Regions from separate parts of the Serinibacter arcticus genome, predicted to be linked through region 1. Evidence: predicted binding sites of a transcription regulator. Region 1 holds the regulator's gene; each other region holds the start of a gene.
The links. Region 1 encodes HrcA, which represses chaperone genes, less so after heat shock. Its sites were predicted from a motif close to TTNGCACTCGNNNNNNNCGAGTGCNAA; they were not measured.

Region 1 (5,732 bases):
TGAAGGCCAGCGGGGCGACCTCGATCGTCCCCGACGCCATCAGGCGCGGGATCGAGTCGGCGTCGACCATGTCGTGCAGCGCGTCGTACAGCGGACGCAGGTACGGGTCGATCTTGTCCGTCAACGAACCCGGCAGGAACCCGAGCCGCTCGCCGGCCTCGACGGCGGGCCGGGTGAGCAGGATGCGGGAGACCTGCTTGGCCTGGAGCGCCTGCACGGCCTTGGCCATCGCGAGGTAGGTCTTGCCGGTGCCGGCCGGGCCGATGCCGAACGTGATCGTGTTGCGGTCGATCGCCTCGACGTACTCCTTCTGCCCGACCGTCTTGGGACGGATCGTGCGCCCGCGCGAGGACAGGATGTTCATCGTCAGGACGCTCGCGGGCGACGTCGCCGCCGGCGAACGGAGCATCCCGATGGCGCGCTCGACGGCGTCGGCCGACAGCGGCTGCGAGGCGCGAGCGATCTGCGCGAGCTCGTCGACCAGGCGCTCGGCGAGGCTCACCTCGGACCGCGGTCCCTCGAGCGTGACGACGCTGCCGAGCACGGTGACGGTGAGGCGGTGGAAGCCACGCTCGAGGGCGCGGATCACCTCGTCGCGCGGGCCGACCAGCGCGCGCATGTCGACGTCGTCGGGGACCGTCACCTGGTGGGTGACGACCTCCTGGCCGTCCGTGCCGCTCATCGACCCGCCAGCTTGTCGCGCAGCCGCGAGAACATCCCCGCGCCGACCGGCGCGAGACGGCCCTGCGGGCGCTCCTCGCCGCGCAGCACCGCCAGCTCGCGCAGCAGCTCCTCCTGGCGCTCATCCAGCTTGGTGGGCACCAGGACGTCGAGGTGGATGTGCAGGTCGCCGCGGGTGTGGCCGCGCAGACGGCCCATGCCCTTGCCGCGCAGCGTGATGACCTGGTCGGCCTGCGTACCCGCCGCCACGTCGACCTCGACCGGCTCGTCCAGCGTCTCGAGCGTGAGGACCGTGCCGAGCGCGGCGGCCGTCATGGGCAGCTGCATCGTGCAGTGCAGGTCGTCGCCGCGACGCGTGAAGACGGGGTGCGGCCGCTCGCGGACCTCGACGTACAGGTCACCGGCCGGACCGCCGCCCGGGCCGACCTCACCCTGGCCGACGAGCTTGATCCGGGTGCCGTTCTCGACACCGGCGGGCACCTCGACGGCGATCGTGCGGCGGGTGCGCACGCGGCCCTCACCGGAGCACTCGGGGCACGGCTCCGGGATCGTTGAGCCGAAGCCCTGGCACGCGTCGCAGCGGGCCTGGGTCATGACGTTGCCGAGGAAGGAGCGCGCGACGCGCTGGACCGAGCCGCGGCCGCCGCACACGGTGCAGGCGCGCGGCGAGGTGCCGGGCGCGGCGCACGAGCCGTGGCACGTCCCGCAGACCACGGCGGTCTCGACGGTGATGTCCTTGCGGACGCCGAACGCCTCCTCGGCGAGGTCGAGCTCGATCCGCACGAGGGCGTCCTGGCCGCGACGGGCGCGCGGGACGGGGCCGCGTGCGCTGCCGCCGCCGGCCGCGCCGAAGAAGGTCTCGAAGATGTCCTGGAAGCCGAAGCCCGCACCGGCGCCGGCGGGGCCGCCCATGCCGCCCGCGTCGTACTGCCGGCGCTTCTCCGGGTCGGAGAGCACGTCGTTGGCCGCGCTGATCTCCTTGAAGCGCTCCGCACCCTCCTCCCCCGCGATGTCGGGGTGGTGGGTGCGGGCCAGCTTGCGGTAGGCGCGCTTGATCTCCTCGGGGGTGGCGTCCTGAGACACCCCGAGAACCTCGTAGTAGTCCGTCACGTGTCAGCCAGGTCCTTGTGCGTCGGGGATGAGGTGCGAGAGATGCGGGAGCGCCGGGCGGCGCCGGGTGGGGCGGGCGGTCGGACCCTCACGGGGTCACGACCCGGGAGAGGTAGCGGGCGACGGCGCGCACCGCCGTCATCGTCGTGGGGTAGTCCATGCGCGTGGGGCCGAGCACCCCGAGGAACGCGACGGCGTCCCGCGCGCTCGCCCCACCGTACGGGGCGGCGACGACGGAGGTCTCGCTCAGACCCGCGTGCCGGGTCTCCACGCCGATGCGCACGGCCACGTCGTTGTTCTCCCGGCCGGGCGTCTCCTGCTCGGCGGCCATCTCGGCCAGCAGGCGCATCAGCACGACCTGCTCCTCGATGGCCTCGAGCACGGGCGAGATGGTGTGCGAGAAGTCGAAGCCGGCGCGGGCCAGGTGGGCGGTGCCCGCCATCACGATCCGGTCCTCGACATCCTCGGTCAGCGTCTCGGTGACGACGTCCACGACCGCGCGCACGACGGGCGCCACGGTGGGGGCGACGTCGTCGGCCACGGCCTCGAGCGCCGTCCGGAGCGCGGGCATCCGCCGCCCCACGGCCGCCGCGTTGATCCGGGCGCGGACCTCGGCCACGACGGACTCGTCCAGGTCCGCCGTGCCGGTCGGGAGCTCGAGCATGCGCTGCTCGACCCTGCCCGTGTCGGAGATGAGCACGACGAGGACGCGGTCGGGCGAGACCAGCACGAGCTCGACGTGGCGCAGGCCCGAGCGCCGGAGCGAGGGGTACTGCACGACGGCGACCTGCTGCGTCAGCTGGGACAGCAGCCGGACGGTGCGGTTGACCGCGTCGTCGAGGTCGACGGCCTGGGCGAGGAACGACTCGATGGCGCGACGCTCGGGCGGCGTCAGCGGCTTGAGCGTGGCGAGGTGGTCGACGAAGACGCGGTAGCCCGAGTCCGTCGGGATCCGACCGGCCGAGGTGTGGGGCTGCGTGATGTAGCCCGCCTCCTCCAGCGCCGCCATGTCGTTGCGGATCGTCGCGGGCGAGACCCCGAGGGAGTGGCGCTCGACCAGGGTGCGGGAGCCGACGGGCTCGCGAGTGGAGACGTAGTCGCTGACGATCGCGCGCAGCACGTCCAGCCGCCTGTCCTCGCTCATACCCCTCCGTTCGCACTCTCGGTGTCCGAGTGCCAATTCTACGCCCACCTGGTCCGACCCCGGGGTGGCGCTCCTCTCACCCGGCCCGGGCGTGGCTACCGTGGCGAGGTGCCCAGCTTCGACCCCTACGGTCCCGACGTCCTGTCCACCGACCCCCGCGTGCGCACCGGCTCCCGCAGGGTGACCCGCGACGAGCCCGCCGTCGTCGGCCTCGTCGTGGAGGACGTCACGACCTCGTACGTCGGCGCCGTGCTCCGGGTGGAGCGGACGAACGGCGGGGACGTCGTCGTCCTCGAGGACCGCAGGGGCGCCCGCCGCTCGTTCCCGCTCGGCCCCGGCTTCTGGGTCGACGGCGAACCGGTCCGGCTCGTGCGGCCGGCGGTGGCCGCCGCCCCCGCCGCGGTGGCGCGGACGGCGTCCGGCTCCCGCGCCGTCGCCGGTGCCCGGGCGCGCGTGGCGCGCGCCTCACGCATCTGGGTCGAGGGCAAGCACGACGCGCAGCTCGTGGAGAAGGTCTGGGGCGACGACCTGCGGCTGGAGGGGATCGTCGTGGAGCTCCTCGACGGCGCCGACCACCTCGCCGAGGTGCTGGCGGCGTTCGAGCCCGGCCCGACCCGACGGGCGGGCGTGTTGCTGGACCACCTGGTGGCCGGCTCGAAGGAGCGACGGCTCGCGGACGACACGCTGCGACGCCTCGGTCGCCGGGCGGAGCACGTGCTCATCCTCGGTCACCCCTACATCGACGTGTGGCAGGCGGTCCGGCCGCAGCGGGTGGGGCTGACGGCGTGGCCGCACGTGCCTCGCGGCACCGACATCAAGACCGGGACGCTCGCGGCGCTCGGCCTCCCGCACGCGTCCCAGGCCGACGTCGCGACGGGCTGGGCGAAGATCCTCGGCCGCGTCCGCGACTACAAGGACCTCTCCCCCGAGCTGCTCGGTCGGGTCGAGGAGCTCGTCGACTTCGTCACGCTCCCCGAGGGCTGAGACGCTCGGCTCACGCCGTGATCATCTCGCGCCGCAGCCCGCAGTAGAGGGCGACGACGGCGAGGCCGGCCGCGGGCAGCGTCCAGAGCGCCCCCACCAGGAAGACGAGGAAGCCTCCGGCGGCGATCACGGACGCGAGCACCGCGAGCAGCAGCGTCTGCCAGAACCTCGACCCCACGAGCAGCGCGGAGGTCCGGTAAGCGCCGAGAGCGCTCCGCGGCGAGTCCACGAAGGCCGGGCCCGCGAAGATGAAGACCAGGCCGGCCGCCGCCCCACCGCCGAACGTCAACGCCCCGACGAGTGCGACCGCGGCGCCGAGGCCGATGAAGGCGAGCGTCGGCACCCCGCGCGGGACCGTGAAGAAGTCGGCGAACCTGACCGCTCCGGTCCGCACGAGCCGCAGCCCTCCGCTCGAGCAGGCGATCAGCGCGAGCGTGGCCGGCACCGCTCCGATCGTGGCCGTGAAGATCCGCCCCTCGAACGTCAGCACCGCCCTCGACATCGACCGACCCGTGCGAGCGACGAGCTCGCTGTCGACGAACCCCAGGCCTCGTGCCGCGGCGAACAGCGACAGACCCGTCAGGGCCAGCACGGCCAACCAGACCACCGCCGCCCCGAGAACGGCCCCGGTGCTCACGGAGTAGCGCCGGAACCCGACGGCGACGGCGCCCAGCGCCGTCGCCGGGGCCGGGCGTCGGCTGCCCGTCAGCACCGCCGCGACGGGCGGACCGGGGACCGGGGGCCTCCGGGACGCACCGAGCGCGTGGGGTGCCTCCGGAGGCGGGAGGACGGGCTCGGGTGCGCTCATCGTCCGATCCTGGCAGAGCCCCGCCGAGGCCGCGACAGGAGCGGTGGGCCGTCCGGGGCGGCGGCCGAGCACGCGACCAGCCGTACCCGCGGACGACGACGGCGCCGCCCCCGCGGGGACGGCGCCGTCGCGACGGGGCACGGCTCAGGCGGCGACGGTCTCCCGGCGGAGCCCGCAGTACAGGGCGACGAACGCGACGGTGACGACCGGGGCCGCGACCAGCAGCCCGACCAGGCAGGCGACGGCACCCGCGATGAACAGACCCACCGCGATGAGCGCCATCAGGACGGTCTGGCCGAGGTTGGCCCCCACCATCGACAGGGACGACGAGAACGCCGCCAGCGGCGGCCGCGGGGCGTCCACCAGGAAGTAGGGCGCGTACACGATCGCGATCGCCACGACGATCGAGACGAGGGCGAGCACGAGCACCGCCCACGTCACCGGTCCGAGCGCGGTGAACGCGCTGAGCACGGCCCACAGGGCGGCGAAGATCGCCCACGTCGGTGGCAACGCGAAGAAGTCCCCGAACGAGGCTCGGCCCGTCCGCACGATGCGCAGCGCGCCCGTCGCGAGGATCAGCGACCCGACCCCGCCGACGAAGCCCGTGACGAGCGAGGCGATGATCTGCCCGAGGTAGGAGAGGTTCTCGGTGCTGAAGCTGAAGGAGTCGCCCGTGACGACGGTCTCCGTGGTGAGGCCTGCCGCCGCGAGCCCGAGGCTCGCCAGCAGCTGCACCAGCGACCCGACCACCCCGACGACCACCGTGATGCCGATGAGGACGCCGGCGTTCCGACCGAAGCGCGAGAACGCGAAGCTCGTGGCCGCACCCGCCGTGACGGGGGCGGGGACGACGCCGCCCTGGCCGTAGCCGCCAGGTCCGAACCCGGGGGCCGGGCCGTAGGGGTGCGGGCCGGGAGCGTCGGTCGGGCCGTAGCCGCTGGGGGCGCCGTACGGGCCCTGCTGACCGGGCTGGCCGTACTGGCCGGGCTGGCCGAATTGTCCGGG
Region 2 (5,732 bases), 3.4 Mb from region 1:
GGGTGACGGCGGCGAACGCCGCGTCACGCGGCCAGACGTAGCGCCAGGCGCCGGTGGGCGCGGCGAACGGGGCGCGGACGTCGCCGTCGGGCGTGTGCGTGGCGGTGTAGAGGTCGAGCAGGGCGTCCCGGCCCAGGTCCGCGTGCGGGCCGCCCTCGCCGGGGACGGAGCCGGCCGCGAGCCAGTCGCGCTGCCGCTGCGCCTCGGCCGTCGCCGCCGCGCGCTCGGCGTCGGTCGCCTCCGGTCCCGGCGCGAGCACGCGGGAGCCGGGCAGGAGGTCGGGGGCGGTGCCCGGGCGGACGACGACGACGGCGCCGCTCACCTCGCCGTCGCTCTCGGTCCACGTGTGGACCGCACCCTCCGACGCGAGAACCACCGAGGGAGCGCCGGCGGGGCCGAGGCTCGCGCCCGCCGTGAGCACGGCGGTCAGCCCCAGCACGACGAGGGACGGACCGCGGCGCTGCACCCGGCCATCGTGCCAGACCGTGGTGTGACGGCCGGCACGCCCCGAGAACCGCCGACCGTCGGTCGGTCCGCGCGGTCCTAGGGTGGAGAGATGAGCAGGGACGTGGTGGACGTCGTCGTGGTCGGTTCGGGTCCGAACGGGCTCGCGGCCGCCGTCACGATGGCACGGGCAGGCCTGAGCGTGCGCGTGTACGAGGGGCAGCCGACGATCGGCGGTGGGGCCAGGACGGCCGACCTGGGACTGGCGCCCGGCGTCGTGCACGACATCTGCTCGGCCGTCCACCCGATGGCGCTGGCGAGCCCGTTCCTGCGCGAGCTCGACCTCCCGGCGCGCGGCGTCCAGCTCGCCGTCCCCGAGGTCTCCTACGCCCAGCCGCTGGACGACGGCCGCGCGGGACTGGCCTGGCACGACCTCGAGCTCACGGTCGACGGGCTCGGGAGCGACGGCCCTGCCTGGCGCTCGCTCATGACGCCGCTGGTCGAGAACAGCGAGGCCGTCGTCGCGCTGGCGATGGGTGACAAGCGCTCGGTTCCGCGCGAGGTGCTCTCGCCGTCGGGCGTGCGCAGCGCCCTCGCCTTCGCCTCCGCGCTGCTGGAGCAGGGCACGCGCGCCTGGGACCTGCGGTTCTCGGGCGAGGTCGCCCCGGCGCTCCTCACGGGGGTCGCGGCGCACGGCATCGCGATGATGCCCGGTCTGGCCCCCGCGGGCACGGCCCTGCTGCTCGGCAGCCTCGCGCACGTCGGCGGGTGGCCGATCCCGGTCGGCGGGACGCAGTCGATCACCGACGCGCTCGTGGCGGACCTCGTGGCGCACGGCGGCGACCTCGTCCCCGACCACCCGATCTCCGACTACCGCCAGCTGCCGAGGGCGCGCGCCTACTTCATGGACACCTCCCCGCGGGCCCTCGCCTCGATCTGGGGCGACCGGCTGCCGGCGGGCGTGCGCCGCGGCCTGGAGGACTTCCGCTACGGCGACGGCGCCGCGAAGGTCGACTTCGTGCTCAGCGAGGCCGTGCCGTGGCAGGCGGAGGGAGTCTCACGGGCCGGCACGGTCCACGTCGGCGGGACGCGGCCGGAGATGGCGCTGGCCGAGCACGAGGTCTCCCGGGGGCGGCACGCCGAGCGGCCGATGGTGCTCGTCAGCGACCCGAGCGAGCCCGACCCGTCCCGGCGCGTGGACGGACTCAGCCCGCTGTGGACCTACGCCCACGTCCCGAACGGCTCCGACGTCGACCCCACCGAGGCGGTCACCGCGCAGATCGAGCGCTTCGCGCCGGGCTTCCGCGACGTCGTCGTCGCCTCGCACGCGGTGCCCGCGTCGCGGATGGCCGACCACAACGCCAACTACATCGGCGGCGACATCGCGGCCGGGGCCATCACGATCTACCGCATGGTGGCGCGTCCGCGCCTGAGCTGGAACCCGTACGACGTCGGGATCCCCGGCGTCGCGCTGTGCTCCGCCTCCACGCCGCCCGGGCCGGGCGTGCACGGCATGTCTGGCTGGTTCTCGGCCAGGCGTCTGCTGCGGACGCGGTTCGGGATGTCGGCGCCGTCGCTGGCGCCCTGAGCCTCAGGCCGGGCGGCGCGCGCGCAGGAAGGGCAGCCGTTCGAGCGGCAGGAACGCCGCCCAGCACACGACCGTGGGCAGGAAGTGGATGCCGAGCGACAGGAACGTCGCGAGGTGGAAGAGGATGAACGTGGAGATGGCGACGTAGAGCCAGCGCCCCCGCAGCCACAGCACCACCGGTGAGAACAGCTCGATGAGGTACAGACCCCACTGACCGACGATCAGCAGCCACGGGTACTCGAGCGTCCACCGGATGAGCGGCGAGCCGCGCCGCATGATCGCCCACACGAACACGGCGCTGTTGGCCCAGCCGGCCGGGCTGCCGGCCCGCATCCACTTGAGGATCGCCGAGCCGAAGTAGGTCGCCACGACGGCGAGCTGGATCGCGCGCAGCGCCCAGCCGGCCGCCTGCGACGGCGTGTGGTCGCGCAACCGGGTGACGCCCGCCGTCGGGAGCACGGTGACCGCGACCATGAGGGCGAGGTGGTCGTGGCTGATGTAGCCGAACCCCTGGGAGTTGAGCATCCAGAGCCAGAACCCCAGCGCTACCGCGATACCGGTGGTCCGCTGCAGGCGCCCGAGCACGACCGCGACGACGGCCGCCACGCACGAGGCCAGGAGCAGCCACAGGAGGACGGTGCCCTGCGTCGGTGTCAGCGGCGGGATCGCCAGTGCCCGGGAGAGCCAGGTGGGGCGGTACAGGTCGGGGACGTAGCCGTGCGGGACGACGCTGGTGCGCACCCACAGCACGTCGAGGACCACGAACGCGTAGATGAGGATGCGGAAGGCCGCCACCCGCGCGAGCGGGACGGGTGCGAGGAACCAGTCGAGGCCGGCGCGCAGCCCGCGGCGGACGGGGGAGCGGTCGCGGGGCGACGAGGAGACGGCGACGGCGTCGGACGCGGTGGTCACTCGACCTCCCAGGTGGCGAGCGTGAGGATCTCCGGCTCGCCGACGGCGTGGCCGTCGGCGAGCTGCACGACAGAGCGCCGCAGGTACAGGACCTCGGGCTGCGCGCGCTCGGGGCGCAGCTGCGCGTAGGCGTCGGCGATGGACTGCAGGAGGGAGGGGTCGTCGACGAAGCGGCCGAGCTGACCCTCGATCTCCCCGCGCGCGACGCCGGTGCTGGCGTGGCTGAGGCCGATCACGACGGGTTCGGTCTCGCCGGGCAGGAGGCCCTCGAGGTAGACCGAGCGGACGGTGCCGTTGAGGTCCTTCGGGGCTCCGTACTGCGAGAGCGAGCCGAGCGGGAAGTAGTCGTCGGTGTCGTGGACCTGGCCCGCGACGAGGATGCCGAGCGCGAGGGCGGTGGCGCCGAGGCGCCAGGCGATCCCGGCGGAGGTCAGTCGTTGCACCACGTCAACCTACCGGCGGGCTCCTGCCGGTGTCCGCACCTCCAGGGCGTTGCGCCGTGGGGGAAACGACTCCCACTCGCTTGCACTCTCGGTGGGGGAGTGCCAATAATGGCGTTAGCACTCTCGTACCGAGAGTGACAAAACAGCCGGTACCGATGAGGCGCTGCTGCGAGCGGGACGAGACCGCGCGCGAGCGACGTCGTCCGTCGCGGGCATCGCCCGGCACTCACGTCAACACGGAGGATCGCACGCCACATGGCCAAGATCATTGCCTTTGATGAGGAAGCCCGCCGCGGCATGGAGCGTGGCCTCAACCGCCTCGCCGACGCCGTCCGCGTGACCCTCGGCCCGAAGGGCCGCAACGTCGTCCTGGAGAAGAAGTGGGGCGCCCCCACGATCACCAACGACGGCGTCTCGATCGCCAAGGAGATCGAGCTCGAGGAGCCGCTGGAGAAGATCGGCGCCGAGCTCGTCAAGGAGGTCGCCAAGAAGACCGACGACGTCGCGGGCGACGGCACCACCACCGCCACCGTCCTGGCCCAGGCGCTCGTGCGCGAGGGTCTGCGCAACGTCGCCGCCGGCGCCAACCCGATCGCCCTCAAGCGGGGCATCGACAAGGCCGTCGAGGCTGTCACCGAGGCCCTGCGCACGCAGGCCGTCGAGATCGAGACGAAGGAGCAGATCGCTGCCACCGCCGCGATCTCCGCCAACGACCCGGCCATCGGCGAGCTCATCGCCGAGGCGATCGACAAGGTCGGCAAGGAAGGCGTCATCACCGTCGAGGAGAGCAACGCGCTCGGTCTCGAGCTCGAGCTCACCGAGGGCATGCGCTTCGACAAGGGTTACCTGTCGGCGTACTTCGTCACGGACCAGGAGCGCCAGGAGGCCGTCCTGGAGGACGCCTACGTGCTCCTCGTCGAGTCGAAGATCTCCACGGTCAAGGACCTGCTGCCCCTGCTGGAGAAGATCATCCAGTCCGGCAAGCCGCTCGTCATCATCGCCGAGGACGTCGACAGCGAGGCCCTGGCCACGCTCGTCGTGAACAAGATCCGCAACATCTTCCGCTCCGTCGCCGTCAAGGCGCCCGGCTTCGGTGACCGCCGCAAGGCGATGCTGCAGGACATGGCCATCCTCACGGGCGGTCAGGTCATCTCCGAGACCGTCGGTCTCACGCTGGAGAACGCCGACCTGTCGGTGCTCGGCCAGGCGCGCAAGGTCGTCATCACCAAGGACGAGACGACGATCGTCGAGGGTGCCGGCGACGCCGACCTCATCGAGGGCCGCGTCAACCAGATCCGCGCCGAGATCGAGAACAGCGACAGCGACTACGACCGCGAGAAGCTCCAGGAGCGCCTCGCCAAGCTCGCCGGTGGCGTGGCCATCATCAAGGCGGGCGCGGCCACCGAGGTCGAGCTCAAGGAGCGCAAGCACCGCATCGAGGACGCCGTTCGCAACGCGAAGGCCGCCGTCGAGGAGGGCATCGTCGCCGGAGGCGGCGTGGCGCTCATCCAGGCCGGCAAGGTCGCGTTCGAGACGCTCGAGCTCGAGGGTGACGAGGCCACCGGGGCGAACATCGTCCGGGTCGCCATCGACGCGCCGCTCAAGCAGATCGCCATCAACGCCGGCCTCGAGGGCGGCGTCGTGGCGGAGAAGGTCCGCAACCTCCCGTCGGGTCACGGCCTCAACGCCGCGACCGGGGTGTACGAGGACCTCCTCGCCGCCGGTGTGAACGACCCGGTCAAGGTGACCCGCTCTGCTCTGCAGAACGCTGCCTCGATCGCCGGTCTGTTCCTCACCACCGAGGCTGTCGTGGCCGAGAAGCCCGAGAAGGCCCAGCCGATGCCGGCCGGTGGCGGCGACGAGATGGGTGGCATGGGCTTCTGAGCCCGTTCCCCTCGTAGCACCAGCAGCACCCGCAGGACGACGGCGGGCGGTCACCTCACGGTGGCCGCCCGCCGTTCGCGTTCCCGGGCGGTGTGCACCGGTCGATCCGCGGAGCCTTGGTCCCTCGCGGCTGCAACTTCTTGCAAGCCTTTACCCGCCCTTGCAATCCGGGCGTGATCTGGCGCACACTCGTCGGGTGCGCCGGGCCAGGCGCGCACCAACCTGCCCAACGACGAACAGGTGACTCACGTGCGAGCACGACGAAGCGCGCCCACGGTCCGCACCCGGACCGCCCGAACCACGGACGCCCCGACCGGGCGTTCCCGTCCCGCCCGCGAACCCGGGTCTCTGCGGCGCCGCAGCCTCGGGGCCGCGCTCGCAGCGGCGATGCTCCTGAGCGGCAGCGCCGGTCTCGCGGCGGCCGCCCAGGCGACCCCGTCCGACCCCGTCGGTGAGGCCGG
Region 3 (5,732 bases), 1.4 Mb from region 1:
GACCGCGCGTGACCGCCTCGATTCGGCTCGACCCGGGTTCCGCCGTCGCCCCTTACGAGCAGATCCGGAGCCAGTACGCCGCGGCGATCGACGTCGGTGCGCTCACCCCCGGCACCCGGCTGCCGACGGTCCGCCGCCTGGCCGAGGACCTGGGCCTCGCCGTCAACACCGTCGCCCGCGCCTACCGCGAGCTCGAGGCCGAGGGGCTGGTGGAGACGCGGGGGCGCGCCGGGACCGTCGTCGCGTCGCCGTCGACCGACGCCGCGCGGGCGGAGATCGCCGCCCACGCCGCCACCTACCTCGCGCACGCCCGTCGACTCGGCGTCACGCTCGACGAGGCGGTCACCGCGCTCCGCGAGGCCACCCGTCCCTGAGAGCGCCCGACCCCACGCACACGCGAGAACGCCCCGCGCGGCTCCCTGCTCAGGGAGCCGCGCGGGGCGTTCCGGCTGTGGTCAGCGACGCGAGTAGTTCGGCGAGTCCGCCACCATCTGCACGTCGTGCGGGTGGGACTCCTTGAGCCCCGCCGGCGTGATGCGGACGAACTTGCCGCGCTGCTGGAGCTCGGGCACCGTGCGCGCGCCGACGTAGAACATCGACTGGTGCAGGCCGCCGACGAGCTGGTGCGCCACCGCCGCGAGCGGGCCGCGGTACGGGACCTGGCCCTCGATGCCCTCGGTGATGACGTCGTCGTCGGAGACGTCGCCCTGGAAGTAGCGGTCCTTGGAGAAGCTGCGGCGGTCGCCGCGCGACTGCATCGCGCCGAGCGAGGCCATGCCGCGGTAGCGCTTGTACTGCTTGCCGTTGACGAGCACGAGGTCGCCCGGGCTCTCGTCGGTCCCGGCGAGCAGGCCACCGAGCATCACGGTGTCGGCCCCGGCGACCAGCGCCTTGGCGATGTCGCCGGAGTACTGCAGCCCGCCGTCGCCGATCACCGGCACGCCCGCGTCGCGGCACGCGCGGTAGGCCTCGTAGATCGCCGTGACCTGCGGGACGCCGACGCCGGCGACCACGCGGGTGGTGCAGATCGAGCCGGGGCCCACGCCGACCTTGACGGCGTCGACGCCGGCCTCGACGAGCGCCCTGGCGCCCGCGTAGGTGGCGATGTTGCCACCGATGATCTGGACGCCGCGGGTGGCGGGGTCGGACTTGAGGCGGCGGACCATGTCGAGCATGAGGCGCGCGTGGCCGTTGGCCGTGTCCACGACCAGCACGTCGGCGCCGGCCTCGACCAGCGCCGTCGCACGCTCCCACGCGTCACCGAAGAAGCCGACGGCGGCGCCGACGACGAGGCGACCCTCGCCGTCCTTCGTCGCCGTCGGGTACTGCTCCACCTTGACGAAGTCCTTGACCGTGATGAGGCCGCCGAGGCGACCGTCGGCGTCGACCAGCGGGAGCTTCTCGATGCGGTGCTTGGCCAGCAGCGCGGCGGCGTCCTCGCGGGCGATCCCGACGGGGGCCGTGATGAGCGGCTGCTTCGTCATGACCTCGCGCACGCGCGACGTCGCGAAGTTCTCGCGCGGGACGAAGCGGAGGTCGCGGTTGGTGATGATGCCGACCAGGGACCCATCCTCCTCGACGACGGGGAGGCCAGACACGCGGTACCGACCGCAGAGGATGTCGAGCTCCTCGAGCGTGGCCTCCGGGCCCACCGTCACGGGGTCGGTGATCATGCCGGACTCGGAGCGCTTGACCAGGTTGACCTGGTTCGCCTGGTCCGCGATCGGGAGGTTGCGGTGCAGGATGCCGACGCCACCCTGACGGGCCATGGCGATCGCCATCCGCGACTCGGTCACGGTGTCCATCGCCGCGGAGACGAGGGGGATCCGGACGGAGATCTCCCTGGTCAGGCGCGAGGTGGTGTCCGCCTCGCTCGGGATGACGTCCGTCTCCCCGGGGAGCAGGAGCACGTCGTCGTAGGTCAGGCCGACGAAGCCGAACTTCTCGTCGAGGCCCTCCGGGGCGCCGAGCGGCGCGCTGTCAGTGGCGAAGGAAGCATCAGGAGCGGGCACCGCCCCATCGTACGCGCGGAGCCGAAGGGTCCCGCGGTGGTCCGGGTCACGTCAGGACGCTTGGCACCGCGTGGCACGTCAGGCCTCCGCGAGTCGCTCCGCGACCATGTCGGCGGCCTCGGGCAACGCCGCCGCGAGCGTGCGCACGCGGTGCGCCAGCGGCACCTCGGGCGCGTGCGGGCCGACGAGCAGCAGCCCGTGGAACGTGGTGCCGTGGCGCGGGACGGGCTCGAGCCGGTCCTGGTCGAGGTGCAGCTCGATGACGAGGGCGACGCCGTCGCGGCAGCGCCCGTGCCGCTCCGCCTCCTCGGGGTCGTCGCGCACGACGCGGGCGCGGAGCCCGAGCTCGTGGAGCGACCCGGCGAGGACGTGCGCGGCGACGACGCTCTCCCGCGGGGCGGCGACCAGGACGAGGTCGGGGCGAGTCGACGGGGCGAGGGGCGCGGCGGTCCGCTCGCGGACCACGCCGAGGAACGCCGCCGCGAGCGCCGCCTCCGGGTCGTGACCGGGGACGTCGGAGCGCGGTGTCTCGGCGAGCAGCGCGAGCGCCGGGACGAGCCGACCGCTGTAGGTCTCGATGAGGCCGACCTTGACCACCGACGCCCGCAGGGCGCGCACGAGGCGCTCGTGCCCGGAGTCGACGGCGGCCGCAGCCAGGGTGAGCGGGTCGAGGTCCTCACCGACGGCGTCGGCGGCCGGGGCCGAACGGATCGCCATCCGGGCGGCGTCGGCCAGGGCAACACCGCGCTGCGTCAGCGCCCTCATGGTCTCCAGCCGCGCGAGGTCGTCGGGCGAGTAGCGCCGATGGCTTCCCGCCTGGCGCTGCGTGGGGCCGAGTCCGTAGCGGCGGTCCCAGGTGCGTAGGGTCGACGCGGCCACCCCCAACCTGGCAGCGACGGCCGCAACGGTCAGGTGGCCGTCCGTCTCCTGGACCGGTGTCGTGGCATCGTCCGAACTGCTCAAAGCTCCCCCAAGCTGAACCGAGTGATCACGCTGCGCCCGAGTGTGACACCCCGATCCCCCGACGTGCATGTTGGGATCGTTCCCACCCGCGGCGTGTCAACGATTCGACGACGCGCCGTCGGGGGCGACACGCCGCGATTCCACTACCCCCGACCCGCTTCCCCCACGCCACGCACTGGCGTCAAACCGCCCCCGGACGACAACAACCGGCGTCCACGCCCCCCGCGAGACTCCAAGGAACCGCGCCAGGGGACGAACGTGTCTTGAATCGGTTGTGAATCGCTTGTACTGTGACCGGCGTTACCACGGAGCAGCAGCAGAGGGGGCCCACGATGGCCGAGCTTTCACGACTTCCCGGGCCGGTCATGGATCACTGGGAGTGGCAGTACAAGGGCGCGTGCCGCGAGGTCGAGCCCGCCACGTTCTTCCACCCCGAGGGCGAGCGCGGTTCCGCCCGCCGTCGTCGCGACGAGGCCGCCAAGGCCGTCTGCGGCGCCTGCCCCGTGCTGCAGCAGTGCCGCGACCACGCGCTCGCGGTGAAGGAGCCCTACGGCGTCTGGGGCGGCCTCTCCGAGGACGAGCGCAGCGCCATCCTCAACCCCGCGCTGCGCCGCGCCGGCTGACCCCTCCCGCCGCCACCGCTCCGCACCACCGCGTCGCGCCCCGCGCCGCGCCCACGATCTGGTCGGCATCGCCCCCTTCGACTCCGACCGGGACACCTCCGGGTGTCGACGACGAGGCCCCAGGCGGATCATCCGCCTGGGGCCTCGTCGTTCCCGGCGAACCGGGGTACTGCTGGCTGCTACTTGGTGACGATCGCGAGCACGTCGCGGGCCGACAGGATCAGGTAGTCCTGGCCGGCGTACTTCACCTCGGTGCCGCCGTACTTGCTGTAGATGACGACGTCGCCCTCGGCGACGTCGACCGGGATCCGGTTGCCCGAGTCGTCGACCCGGCCGGGGCCGACGGAGACGACCTTGCCCTCCTGGGGCTTCTCCTTGGCGCTGTCCGGGAGAACCAGGCCGAAGGACGTGGTCTGCTCGGCCTCGAGCGTCTGAATGACGATCCGGTCCTCGAGCGGCTTGATGGAGACCGACACGTCGGACCTCCCCTTCCGTGAGTGAAAAGAACAGTGGTCTGGTCGTCCCGGGCTCGTCCGCCCGCCGTCGCGGGGGTCGGGCGGTCAGGTCCGGTACGACCGGTGCCGGGTCCAGCCCGGCTCCGCCACCACTCTAGGAAGCCATTAGCACTCGGTCAAGGCGAGTGCCAGCGCCGTCGCCCCTCGGACGCGATGCGGACGTGACGTGGACGCGATGCGGACGTCCCCGGGCCGACGACCTGACCACGGCGGGTGTCTGCAAGGATCGAGCCGTGGAACCCGCCAGCATCGAGCCCCTCGTCGACCCCGCCGGGTGGGCGCTGCTGGCCCAGCTCCCCCCGTACGACCCCGCGCAGGCCCTCGCCCTCGGCACCGCGCTGCGCGACACCGGGCTCGACGCGGACCTCGTCGCGGCCGCCCTGACCCAGTCGCGGCTCCGGGCGAGGGCGGTCGCCAAGTTCGGGGACCTCGCCCAGGACATGCTGTTCACGCCCGAGGGGCTCGAGCAGGCGACCCGCCTCACGGTCGCGGCCCGGCACGCCCACCGCTTCCGCACCGCCGGCGCCACGCACGTCGCCGACCTCGGCTGCGGCATCGGCGCCGACTCGATGGCGCTGGCCGGGCTCGGGATGCGGGTGCTCGCCGTCGAACGCGATCCCGCGACGGCGATGGTCGCCTCGATCAACCTCCGCCAGCTCCCCGAGGCGCGCGTCGTGACCGGGGACGCGTTCGACGCCGACCTCACCGGGATCGACGGCGTCTGGGCCGACCCCGCCCGCCGCACCACCTCCGGGCGCCGCCTGCACGAGCTCGCGGACTACTCCCCCGCCGTCGACCGGCTCCTGGAGCTGCGCACCCGGATCCCGCGCGTCGGGCTCAAGCTCGGCCCGGGCCTGGCCCACCGCGACATCCCGTCCGACGCGCACGCCCAGTGGCTCAGCGTCGGCGGCGACGTGGTCGAGGCGAACCTCTGGTTCGGGGACCTCGCCCCCGAGGGCGCGGGGCGGTCGGCGCTCGTGATCGACGGCGCGGGCACCGGCACGACGCTCGCCGAGGCCGGGAACCCGGCCGACGCCGTCGAGCAGGCCGACGCGGGACCGCTCGGGTCCTACCTGTACGAGCCCGACGGCGCCGTCATCCGCGCCGGCCTGGTGGCCCGGGTGGCACGCGACCTCGGCGGCCACCTGATCGACCCGACGATCGCCTACGTCACGACGCCGACGCTCGCCGCGACGCCGTTCGCCACGGCGTTCCGGGTGCTCGACCACATGCCCTTCTCCCTCAAGCGCCTCAAGACCTACCTGCGCGAGCGCGGGGTCGGCGTCCTGGAGATCAAGAAGCGCGGCTCGGCGCTCGACCCGGCGCGTCTGCGCACCCAGCTGGCCCTGCGGGGCGACGCCTCTGCCACGATCGTGCTCACGAGGATCGCGGGCGCCCCGCGCGTGCTCGTCGTCGAGCGCCCGGCACCGACCGGGCCGACGACGCCCGATCCCCCCAGCCCCGCCGTCCCGTCCGAGGAGTCCTGATGGCAGCACCGCGCGAGATCCCGTTCGCCACCTCCCGCCGCGGCACGATCGGGCTGGAGTGGGAGCTGGCGCTCGTCGACGTCGACTCCGGCGACCTGCGCCAGGTCGCGGAGGTCGTGCTCGACGCCGTCC

Region 2: the regulator HrcA is predicted to act here: its motif matches at 3,502-3,528, upstream of groL (chaperonin GroEL).
Region 3: the regulator HrcA is predicted to act here: its motif matches at 4,219-4,245, upstream of groES (co-chaperone GroES).

What each region holds. Positions count from the first base shown of each region.
Region 1 is NZ_PYHR01000002.1:159,559-165,290, reverse strand. Features, by position in the region: gene C8046_RS00850 (PhoH family protein) at 1-682, opposite strand, end outside; gene dnaJ (molecular chaperone DnaJ) at 679-1,791, opposite strand; gene hrcA (heat-inducible transcriptional repressor HrcA) at 1,880-2,935, opposite strand; gene C8046_RS00835 (DUF3097 family protein) at 3,044-3,919, shown strand; gene C8046_RS00830 (hypothetical protein) at 3,930-4,727, opposite strand; gene C8046_RS00825 (hypothetical protein) at 4,872-5,732, opposite strand, start outside.
Region 2 is NZ_PYHR01000002.1:3,575,413-3,581,144, forward strand. Features, by position in the region: gene C8046_RS15920 (glycoside hydrolase family 15) at 1-466, opposite strand, end outside; gene C8046_RS15925 (phytoene desaturase family protein) at 557-2,032, shown strand; gene C8046_RS15930 (hypothetical protein) at 2,036-2,944, opposite strand; gene C8046_RS15935 (hypothetical protein) at 2,941-3,387, opposite strand; gene groL (chaperonin GroEL) at 3,643-5,271, shown strand; gene pulA (pullulanase-type alpha-1,6-glucosidase) at 5,659-5,732, shown strand, end outside.
Region 3 is NZ_PYHR01000002.1:1,528,581-1,534,312, forward strand. Features, by position in the region: gene C8046_RS06960 (hypothetical protein) at 1-12, shown strand, start outside; gene C8046_RS06965 (GntR family transcriptional regulator) at 9-374, shown strand; gene guaB (IMP dehydrogenase) at 456-1,925, opposite strand; gene C8046_RS18060 (MerR family transcriptional regulator) at 2,091-3,044, opposite strand; gene C8046_RS06980 (WhiB family transcriptional regulator) at 3,308-3,598, shown strand; gene groES (co-chaperone GroES) at 3,778-4,074, opposite strand; gene C8046_RS06990 (class I SAM-dependent methyltransferase) at 4,347-5,600, shown strand; gene C8046_RS06995 (glutamate--cysteine ligase) at 5,600-5,732, shown strand, end outside.